2 regions of the Blautia sp. DFI.3.45 genome follow, and region 2 is predicted to be linked to the other one. Evidence: riboswitches for the same ligand, from Rfam matches in the RefSeq annotation. Region 2 holds a riboswitch; the other holds the start of a gene.
What was found. A riboswitch is a leader RNA that binds a small molecule or an ion and turns the genes downstream of it on or off. The one in region 2 is predicted to bind cobalamin.
Positions count from the first base shown of each region.

Region 1 (4,634 bases), on a different contig from region 2:
CTTCCTGAACCGCCTGTGAGAGTTACATCCATGGTATAATCGCCGTCTTCAAGATTCAGATCTGCCAAAGTCTTACCTTCACTTGTCTTACTGTCTTTCGCATCTTTGTCTGTGTCATCTGCTTTGGAATCTGCATCTTTATTTTCTTTATCATCTTTTTTTGCATCTGTATCATCGGATTTTACAGGATTTTTGACACTTACCTTATGGTCATACCATTTTCCTTTTGTTCCGATCAAAGCTACATCGAATTCTTCATCAATTGCGGGTACCGGGATATCAAATCCATATACTTCCTCACTCATTCCATCGCTGTATGTAACAGTATCTGTGGTTGGCTCAAGAACCTCTGCCCCGTCTTTCTGTGCATCTTCTGCCTTTCCGACGAAAAGGTTTACAATTTTCTTAGAAGCAAGGCTTACATGGATAGTCATCTTGCCATCCTTTACTGTAAGGGTTCCTTTTCCATCGTTTGCTTCATTTACATGGAACATTCCGCTGTCTGTATCAAATTCTGCTGTGTAGGTGCCATCCTCTAATGTATCACTCTTGGATGCATCTGTTTCTTTATTATCTGTGTTTTCTGAATCAGCATCTTTTGCAGTTGTTTCTTCTTTATCAGTGGTTTCTTCTGTTGCCGTATCAGTATCTGTCTTTGCAGCAACCGGGCTTGTACCGATCAGAGTAGCTGAAATAGTAAGTGCTGACATTAATAATGTAAATGAACGTTTCTTCATGATTATTTCTTCTCCCTTATCTTCATATTTTTTATAGTTTTTTCTATCGTGCTGTTCAACCCATCTGCTGCAGAGCAACAGGCTTTTGAACAGGTGATGGCAAATATATTATAGTAATTCCAGAAAATAATGCAATTAAGACAGTTCCTCTGGATCTTTCTCAGATGTGCGCACGTTACTGTGAACGGAATGAACAGAAACGTGCGAACTGTTTGCAGTATTTTATGGAATTGCTATGACTTCTTTTTTTCTTATCATATAATATATCTGCCCGGAAACTTTTGCAAGTTCTCCGGGCAGTTTATCTTGTTTGAACAATATTTTTTATTCAGCGTCAGCCTCTGCAGTATCAGCTGTTGTCTCAGCTGCGTCATCTGCCTGTGCATCGTCTGCCTGTGCATCGTCTGCACTGTCATCTGTTGCTTTGGCATCAGTATCTTCTGCTGCTGCATCGTCAGATGCTCCAAGAGAATCAATTGCTGCTTTTGTATGAGCCACATACAGATCTTCTACTGCTGCGATTCTTCCAAGACCTGCGATCTGACAGTCAACACTGTCGAAATCACCGGATGCCTCAAACTGAGATTTCCAGGAATCTGCATCATCACCAGCCATATCATTGTTAGCGTGGTCTCCGGCAACAACCATCAGAGGACGAAGGATTACATTCTTGAATCCTGCTTCTTTTACTTTCTCGATAACCTTGTCACATGCTGTGTCTTCCGGTTCTCCCTCTACAGTTCCGATGAAAGCGTTTGTGAATCCAAGATCATCCATCTGTGTCTGCATCTGGTCATAGGTTACGTTAGCTGTATGGGATGTACCATGTCCCATGAATACAAATGCTGTGCCTGCATCTGCTGCTGCTTTCATATCATCAAATCCAGCTTCCTTGCAAGCTTCATCTGTGATTGCCTGAGCAACTGCTTTCTTGTCATCATTGATCACTGTAGCATCATCACCAACTTCACCGAGCATTGGCTCTGCAATTGCAACAGATTCAAATTTGTCTTTGTATCCATCAATTGCCTCTGTCATTTCATCATATTCTGCACCATGCATCAGATGTGTCGGCTGTACAACAAGATTCTTAACACCGTTAGCTACTGCACGGTCAAGAGCCTGCTGCATATTATCGATTACTTCATCATCTCTTGCCTGTACATGGTTGATGATGATCTGTGCTGTAAATGCACGTCTTACTGACCAGTCCGGATATGCTTTTGCAAGGGCATCCTCGATTCCTTTGATATCCTCTGCACGGCTGTCGTTGAAGGATGTACCAAAACTTACTACAAGAAGTTCATTCTCACCAATCTCATCCTGGTTACGAGGATCATCTTTGGAAGCATCACCTGTGTCACGTCCAAAGTATTCAGGGCTTGCTTCTTCACCTGTTACCAGTTCTTTCTGAGCATCTGTAAGTTTGTCCCATGCTTCTTTTGCTGCTTTGCAGTCTTCGTCAGTTGTGTCTGTTCTTTCCTGAACATAAATCTTATCGATCAGGGCACCAACTTCGTCTGCGGCTTTCTGATCATCATCAGAAGCTTCTGTTGTATCATCAGATGCTTCCTCTGTATCTGCTGCATCTGCATCGTCTGCAGTTGCTTCTGTGTCATCTGCAGCCTCTTCTGTTGCTGCATCATCAGATGCAAAAGCAACTGTACCTGTTGCTGCTGTCATGGAACAGGTCATGGATACTGCCAGTAATAAGGCTAACATGGATTTTCTTTTCATTTCGTTTTTCCTCTTTTATTTCTCGTATTTCCGGACAATTGTATGCACAAAAAAAGCAACTGCATATTCTGCAGCTACCGCTTTCCCATAAATACATGGTTTATATGTACCAGATATATCTGTAATTTCCGATTCTGTCTGATTCATTTAATAAAAGAGCTATGTATCGTTATGAGAATACAGGTTCTGTATACCGCAGACCTTAAATTCTACGCCAAGGCAGTTCTCCTGACTTCGATCATCGCTGTTTCTCCCTTCCCGGTTTCCCAGTGGTTTCTGAAAAGCAGCTCCCATACACAGTGACGGTATCGCTCCGGATTCTCACCGGATTCTCTTTTGCGCATCAAGCGCGATGCAACCTTTGCGTTATAACATTGCACATATTTAATTCGGATATTCTTTTTTTATCACATTTTACCAAAAATGTCAATACAATTCGTGTATATTTTCCTCTAATGTTTGGCATTAGTGTTACTGTTCACTCCGTTCACAGTAACGTAGCCAAAATTCATTCCAGATTGCCTGCGGCAATGGAATTTTGGCTTGTATATTATCGCGTTATTCATTACACTTCTGTCAGGGTTTTGAAAAAACAGGTTCTGTTTCCGGTATGGCAGGCTGCACCGATCTGCTCTACTTTAGCAAGGATCGTATCATTGTCGCAATCCAGTGTAAGGGATTTTACAAACTGAAGATGTCCGGATGTGAGTCCCTTCGTCCAGAGTTCATTGCGGCTTCTGCTCCAGTAAGTCATTTTACCTGTTTCAAGAGTGGTATTAAATGCTTCTTCATTCATATACGCCAGCATCAGCACTTCGTTTGTCTGATAATCCTGGGCTATAACAGGTACCATTTCATCACTGTTTAATTTAAAATCAGACCATGCAATACTGCTTTTTAAATTCACTGTATTTTCCATTTTCTGTCTCCATCTAATTTATTGATTGCCATAAATCATTTCGTAAATTTTCAAATTTTACAAACTGCCCTTGGTAGACAGAACATCTGTGATTCTTGGATCATAGGATGTGGCTGCGTCCAGTGCTTTGGCAAAACTTTTGAACATTGCTTCTGCTACATGGTGATTATTCCCACCTGCCAGAACCCTGATATGAAGATTCATGCCACAGGCATAGGAAATGGCATAGAAGAACTCTTTTACCATTTCCGTGGACATGTCACCGATCCTGTCTGTGGTAAACTCTGCATCCCATACAAAGTAAGGTCTTCCGGACAGATCGATCGCACAGAGCACCAGGGATTCATCCATGGGAAGGATGCAGCTTCCATAGCGCTTAATCCCCTTTTTGTCACCAATTGCTTCTTTTAATGCAGTTCCCAGAACAATTCCTGTATCCTCGATGGTGTGATGGTCATCCACCTGAAGATCACCATGGACTCTGACACTGAGATCAAAGAGCCCATGACGGGTAAATCCATCCAGCATATGGTTAAAAAATCCCACACCTGTCTCAATATCAGAATATCCGGTTCCATCCAGATTTATTTTTAATTTGATTTCTGTTTCTTTTGTATTTCTTTCTGCTGAGGCTTCTCTTGCCATGGTTAAGTCCTCTCTGTCTTACTTATTTTCAAACACTCTGAATCCATTGTTTTAATGCGCAAACTACAGTTTACATTATAGCAGATTTCAGATTCAAAGCCTTACCATTATTCTTTATCTTCATCCTCAAAACGAACTGCAATAGAATTTGCATGTGCAGTAAGCTGCTCAGAAGTTGCAAACTGAATGATATCTTTGTGTATATTACGCAGTGCGGATTTTGAGTAATATACAATACTTGATTTCTTGATGAAATCATCTACGGAAAGGGCTGAGAAAAATTTGGCTGTTCCGTTTGTAGGAAGTACATGGTTCGGACCTGCAAAATAATCTCCCAGTGGCTCGGAACTGTACTCTCCGATAAAGATCGCACCTGCATTCTTCACTTTCATCATATCTTCAAAGGGATTGGCTGTCACGATCTCCATATGTTCCGGAGCGATTTCATTGGCTGCCTCAATCGCCTCGTCCATATCCTCTGCGATCAGAATGTATCCAAAGTTATCAAGAGACTTCTGAATGATTTCTTTTCTGGAAAGGACCTCCACGAAACCTTTTACTTCTTCATCTACTTTCTTCGCAAATTCCTCACTTGT
Region 1 is NZ_JAJDMI010000003.1:17,239-21,872, reverse strand. It holds gene LJE09_RS01625 (hypothetical protein) at 1-737, opposite strand, end outside; gene LJE09_RS01620 (sirohydrochlorin cobaltochelatase) at 1,062-2,474, opposite strand; cobalamin riboswitch at 2,676-2,852, opposite strand; partial or broken gene hisI (phosphoribosyl-AMP cyclohydrolase) at 3,046-3,372, opposite strand; gene hisB (imidazoleglycerol-phosphate dehydratase HisB) at 3,451-4,038, opposite strand; gene hisD (histidinol dehydrogenase) at 4,146-4,634, opposite strand, start outside.
Region 1: another riboswitch for cobalamin. It lies ahead of LJE09_RS01620 (sirohydrochlorin cobaltochelatase); the one in region 2 lies ahead of LJE09_RS09235 (leucine-rich repeat domain-containing protein).

Region 2 (4,634 bases):
CCATAAAAATGTGATGATCCAACTATGATCTGACAGAAAAATAACAGATTAAAATATAAATCAGCTGTTCTTTAAGTGAAAATGTTTTCAGTACTTCGTTCTTCCATACATCTTCAGGATAAACATCGCCCAGATAAGTATCCCGTCCACAGTACAGTCCATAAAGAAGCAGCCTTTTTCCCTCTCGGACAGCCTCCGGTTCCATGATTAGTCCCCAGCGAAGCTGATCCATCAGATGAAGATAAAGAGACACACATAAAACCAGATTGCTGTTTCTGTTTCGCGATAGAAGTATTCCTTCCAGCTCAGAAGCTTTCTTAAAACTAATATTGTATGCATGAAAAAGAATCTCATGCTCTGTATAAAAATCCCACAGAGTTCCCGGGGTGATTCCATATCTGCCAGTACGAACAAGAACCTGAAACTGTCTCGGACCACAGGCAGCTGTCTGTTTCATCAGGGCATGTTTTACTGCCATACGGACTGCCCTGCCAATCAGCTCTCCAAGCTTGGAATGTCCGGAGGCATCGGTAAGTGTCAGCTCTCCCTCCATAGCCGAGGCAATCACCATTCCGTCAGTACCAGAACCTGTCGCGATTTCTTCTGAATAACAGCTTCCAAGTAAGAGATGTGAAACGGCCGCTGCTTTTGCCTCCGAAGCAATCATCATTGAGCGGACCATGGCTGCCTCTGTAACATTCTGATTGATATAGATAAAAACATTGATCGTACCGGGTGGCAGCATCTCGTAAGCGCCGTTTCTTTCATAGTAAGAAGAAGGATCTCCCGGACACATTCCGTTTGAATCAATTCCCCCTGTAACAGCAGCAGTCACGGATAACTCCTGATAACAGATTTTCTCAACAGCACACAGTTCAGTCCATGCCGCTGTGCTGAGTGCGGTTGCTGTCTGCGGATCAATTCCCAGCTCTTTTGTATGAATGTTCAGGTCTTCCTCATAGGTGTTTCCAAGCATTTCACATTCATAGGCACCATTCATGCAGTTGATATTTAAAGCATGCGTGAGATGAGCAGTGATCCCGCCATTAAGAGGACTGGTGCTAAGAACCCTTGTTTTTCCCGGAAAAGAAAAAACAGTACATCCCTTCTTTTGAAAATAAGTAAAAGTATCATTCATAAACATTCCTCTTTTTTGTCTGTTCAATACAGATTTTGTTGTTATTAGGAAAAGTATTCTACTTTGAATCCTGACTGCTGGCAGTATCTGTCTACTTTAGAACCTTTATAACAGCGGATTGTAGCCGCTTTGTTGATGATCCATTCCCCGATAAATTCAGGATCATGGCGAATCTCCAGATACTGCAGGCGGTTACATCCATGAAAGATCCATTTTCCAAGGTATCTGACATTGGGCGGAATCACCACAGAGGTCAGATTACAGCACTTAAAAAAAGCACTCTCATCAAGAACTTCCAGCGAATCAGGCAGCTGCAGCGAATCCATTCCGCAGAAATAGAAAGCCTGCTTTCCGATAACCCTTAAATCCCCCCCCCGGAAAAGAAATACAACTCAGTTTCTTACATTTATAAAAAGCCCTGTCATCGATTTCTTCCAGAGAGGCAGGGAAAACAACTTCCGTAAGAGTAGCGCATTCTGAAAAGGCATTCGGACCGATAAATGTCAGTTTGCTGTTCGGGGCGAACTCCAGACTGTTCAGTTTTCGGCCATTGTTAAATGCATTTTTTGGAATACTGGTAAGGCTGGCGGGAATTTTGACTTTTTTCAGAGAAATGCAGTCTGAAAATACCCCTATGCCAAGTTTTTGCAGATGTTCAGGAAGCTCTATTCTGCTTAACCGGGAACATCCCTGAAAGGCTTTGTTTCCAATCTGTTCCATTTCATAGGGAAATACCACAGAACGAATATCAGGTCTGTTAAAAAAGGTTTCTGCTGAGATAGAGCGGCAGTTTTGTGGAAGTTCCATATTCTTCTCAATATACTGTCCGCAGTTACGACGCGTAAGTGTCAGAGAATTTGACATAAAAAAATACTCCTTTGCTGATAGACAATGTTGTTTTCTCTGCATGGGAGTAGTATGGACTATGATAAAAATAACAAGGTACCGATAACTGCCGGTGTTCTATATTCCTTAAAAGGAACAGAGAAAACATATGTAAGGATGATACTTCTGTAAAAAAGAGAACACTAAAGAAGATCACCCTTCCATTTCCTATTGCGTGTAGTTAATGGCGGCAGTTTATAGCAGGTATTCTGACTCACGCAGTAACGCCATGTCTCTCCTTCTCGCATAACGATGCAATGGATATGAGATATGGCTGCACGTATACAGCAGCACGACTGTTCAGGATTCTGACCTGATTCCCTCTTAGCTGAAAGTCCGACATTTCTATACCGTGACTGACAGAACTAAAAACCGGTAATTGTCAATGAATGTTCGATTAAATTGTATTATACACTTTTTTTGGAGAAAAGACAACAAATTTTTTGAGGGGGAGACAAAATCAGGGAGGGGACGCGCAGGGAAAGCGTTTCTTTTCTGTGCGCTGGTTATTGGATGTGTGGGGATTTGTATGATTTGCAGGTAATGTTTTTGGTTTTGAATAATTGCGCGTCGCATTCTCGTTACTTTAGGAAGAAAGTTATACCAGCCAGTGCAGTCCGCTGTCACCGGAAGTAGGGAAAAGATATGCAGAGCCGTCCAAACGGAAAGAGAGAGGGTTGTACAGAGAGGGAAACAGAACCTATAACGCAGATGCCGTAGGCGCATATAATATCCTGAGAAAATATCACTCCGTATCCGGAGTAAAAAAAGAACTGTCCGTAACCGGACTGAAAACACCGGAAATAATAAAAGTAGCTGTATAGCTCTAAAGAGCAAACAGTAGTGGTGCCATGGATGCACCCTGAAAAAAGGCGGTATCCCGCCTTAATTCAGATGCTCTGGTAACTCAGTTGCCGAGTAATTCACAACAGAGGTGTGGAAGATCATTCCTTTGATTTGTATATTCCGCATTGTGGAGATTCTGTAAAAGAGTGTTTTCTCAGACGTATTCCGGGGATAATAAGGGAAGTAATTATTTGTAATCGGGATATTGACAAATTATGGACAAAATGTTAAGATGGTTTCGTAAAAAACGAATAGCGTTTAGCGCACATGTACAGCTCATTACTACGGTAATGATTGAAGAATCGTTGGGTGAGAATCCCAAACAGGGCTTTCGTCCCTTGTAGTATATTCAGTCTGCAATTCACTGTATTCTTGTAGAAGTATTCATAAGGGATACTTTAATATAAAGGATAGGAGTGGATTCTTGGTTTGTACATTGATATTCCCTGCCGAATCCGGCAGGGATTTTTTTTGCACTTTGATAACAGAATATCGGAAGTAACGTTATCTCTTTATCTTTAGCTTTTGGAAATCCGGTGAGATACCGGTACGGTTTCATCCCCACTGTAATAAGGACGAACACTGCGAAACCATTGGAAAGATCCTTTCCGAGAAGGGCAGCAAGTAGGTTGGAACTTTAAGTCAGGAGACGGACTTTAGTAAAAATAAAAAACAAATATCTGTAGGCATAACGGAGGTTTATTTTTTATACCCTTTCTTATGGAAAACAGGTATCAAACGTGGTCTGAAAAGGCTGCGAAATGATATATTTTGCAGGATAACCTGCAAAAAAATAATACATTTAATTAAGGAGGAAACAAAATGAACATGAAAGTAAGAAAAAGCGTGATTGCATTCTTAATGGCAACAACAATGGTAGGAAGCACAGCAGTACCGGCTATGGCAGATACAGTAACTGCAAAAGTGTCTATAAAGACAACTGGTTTAACAGGAAAAAATAGTGCGTCACCAGACATTGTGCCAGAAAAAGTTGTTACAGTAACAAATTCCAACGGTTCTGTTACTGCACTAGATGTTCTGAAAGCAGTTTCGGGATCTGATACTGAAACAAAAGAGACTTTAAATGGTAAAACTTATCATTATCAAGGAGTTTTAAGTTGGTATGATGGTCAGTATGGAAATTATATTCCAGCTGTTAAAATGGAAAATCATGCTAATAGCGATTTAGGGAAAGTATTTGCAGATGATGGTACAGCAAATAAAACAGCAAACTCTCTTGCTAACGGAAGAGGAAAATATTTCAAATTATCAAATCTTAATACAACAGAAACAGAAAGCATGAAGGTTACAAAAAATTCAACCTGGAACAATATAGTACATAAAACAGATTGGCTTTCTGAGAAAGACTATAATAATTATTCAGGTTGGATGACTATTATTGATGGTAATACAGATAACTTAGGTGTTGATACTGTACTTTCCGACACTAAAGAACACACTGTATGCTTAGATTTTTCTATGATGATGGGATTAGATCTTGGATTTTCCAGTTATGTTCAGCAGGGAGATCAGTGGATTCAGGTTCCGGGTTGGAAATAAAGTAAATTTTAATAGCAAATAAAAAGATGAAGATACTAATGCTTTATAAAGTTTCACTTTATAAAGCATTAGTTCTTCGTCTTTTTCATATTATTTTAATTTTAGGGTGTAAATAGATATGAAGAAAAAGAAAAAAGAAAAAAAAATCTTATATCAGTTAATATTCTCAGCTTTTCTATTATTTAGTAATGCCTATCTTGTAAAA
Region 2 is NZ_JAJDMI010000021.1:39,247-43,880, forward strand. It holds gene LJE09_RS09225 (adenosylcobinamide amidohydrolase) at 23-1,138, opposite strand; gene LJE09_RS09230 (leucine-rich repeat protein) at 1,183-1,464, opposite strand; gene LJE09_RS09235 (leucine-rich repeat domain-containing protein) at 1,442-2,002, opposite strand; cobalamin riboswitch at 2,206-2,408, opposite strand; gene LJE09_RS09240 (hypothetical protein) at 2,701-2,847, shown strand; cobalamin riboswitch at 3,349-3,542, shown strand; gene LJE09_RS09245 (hypothetical protein) at 3,692-4,429, shown strand.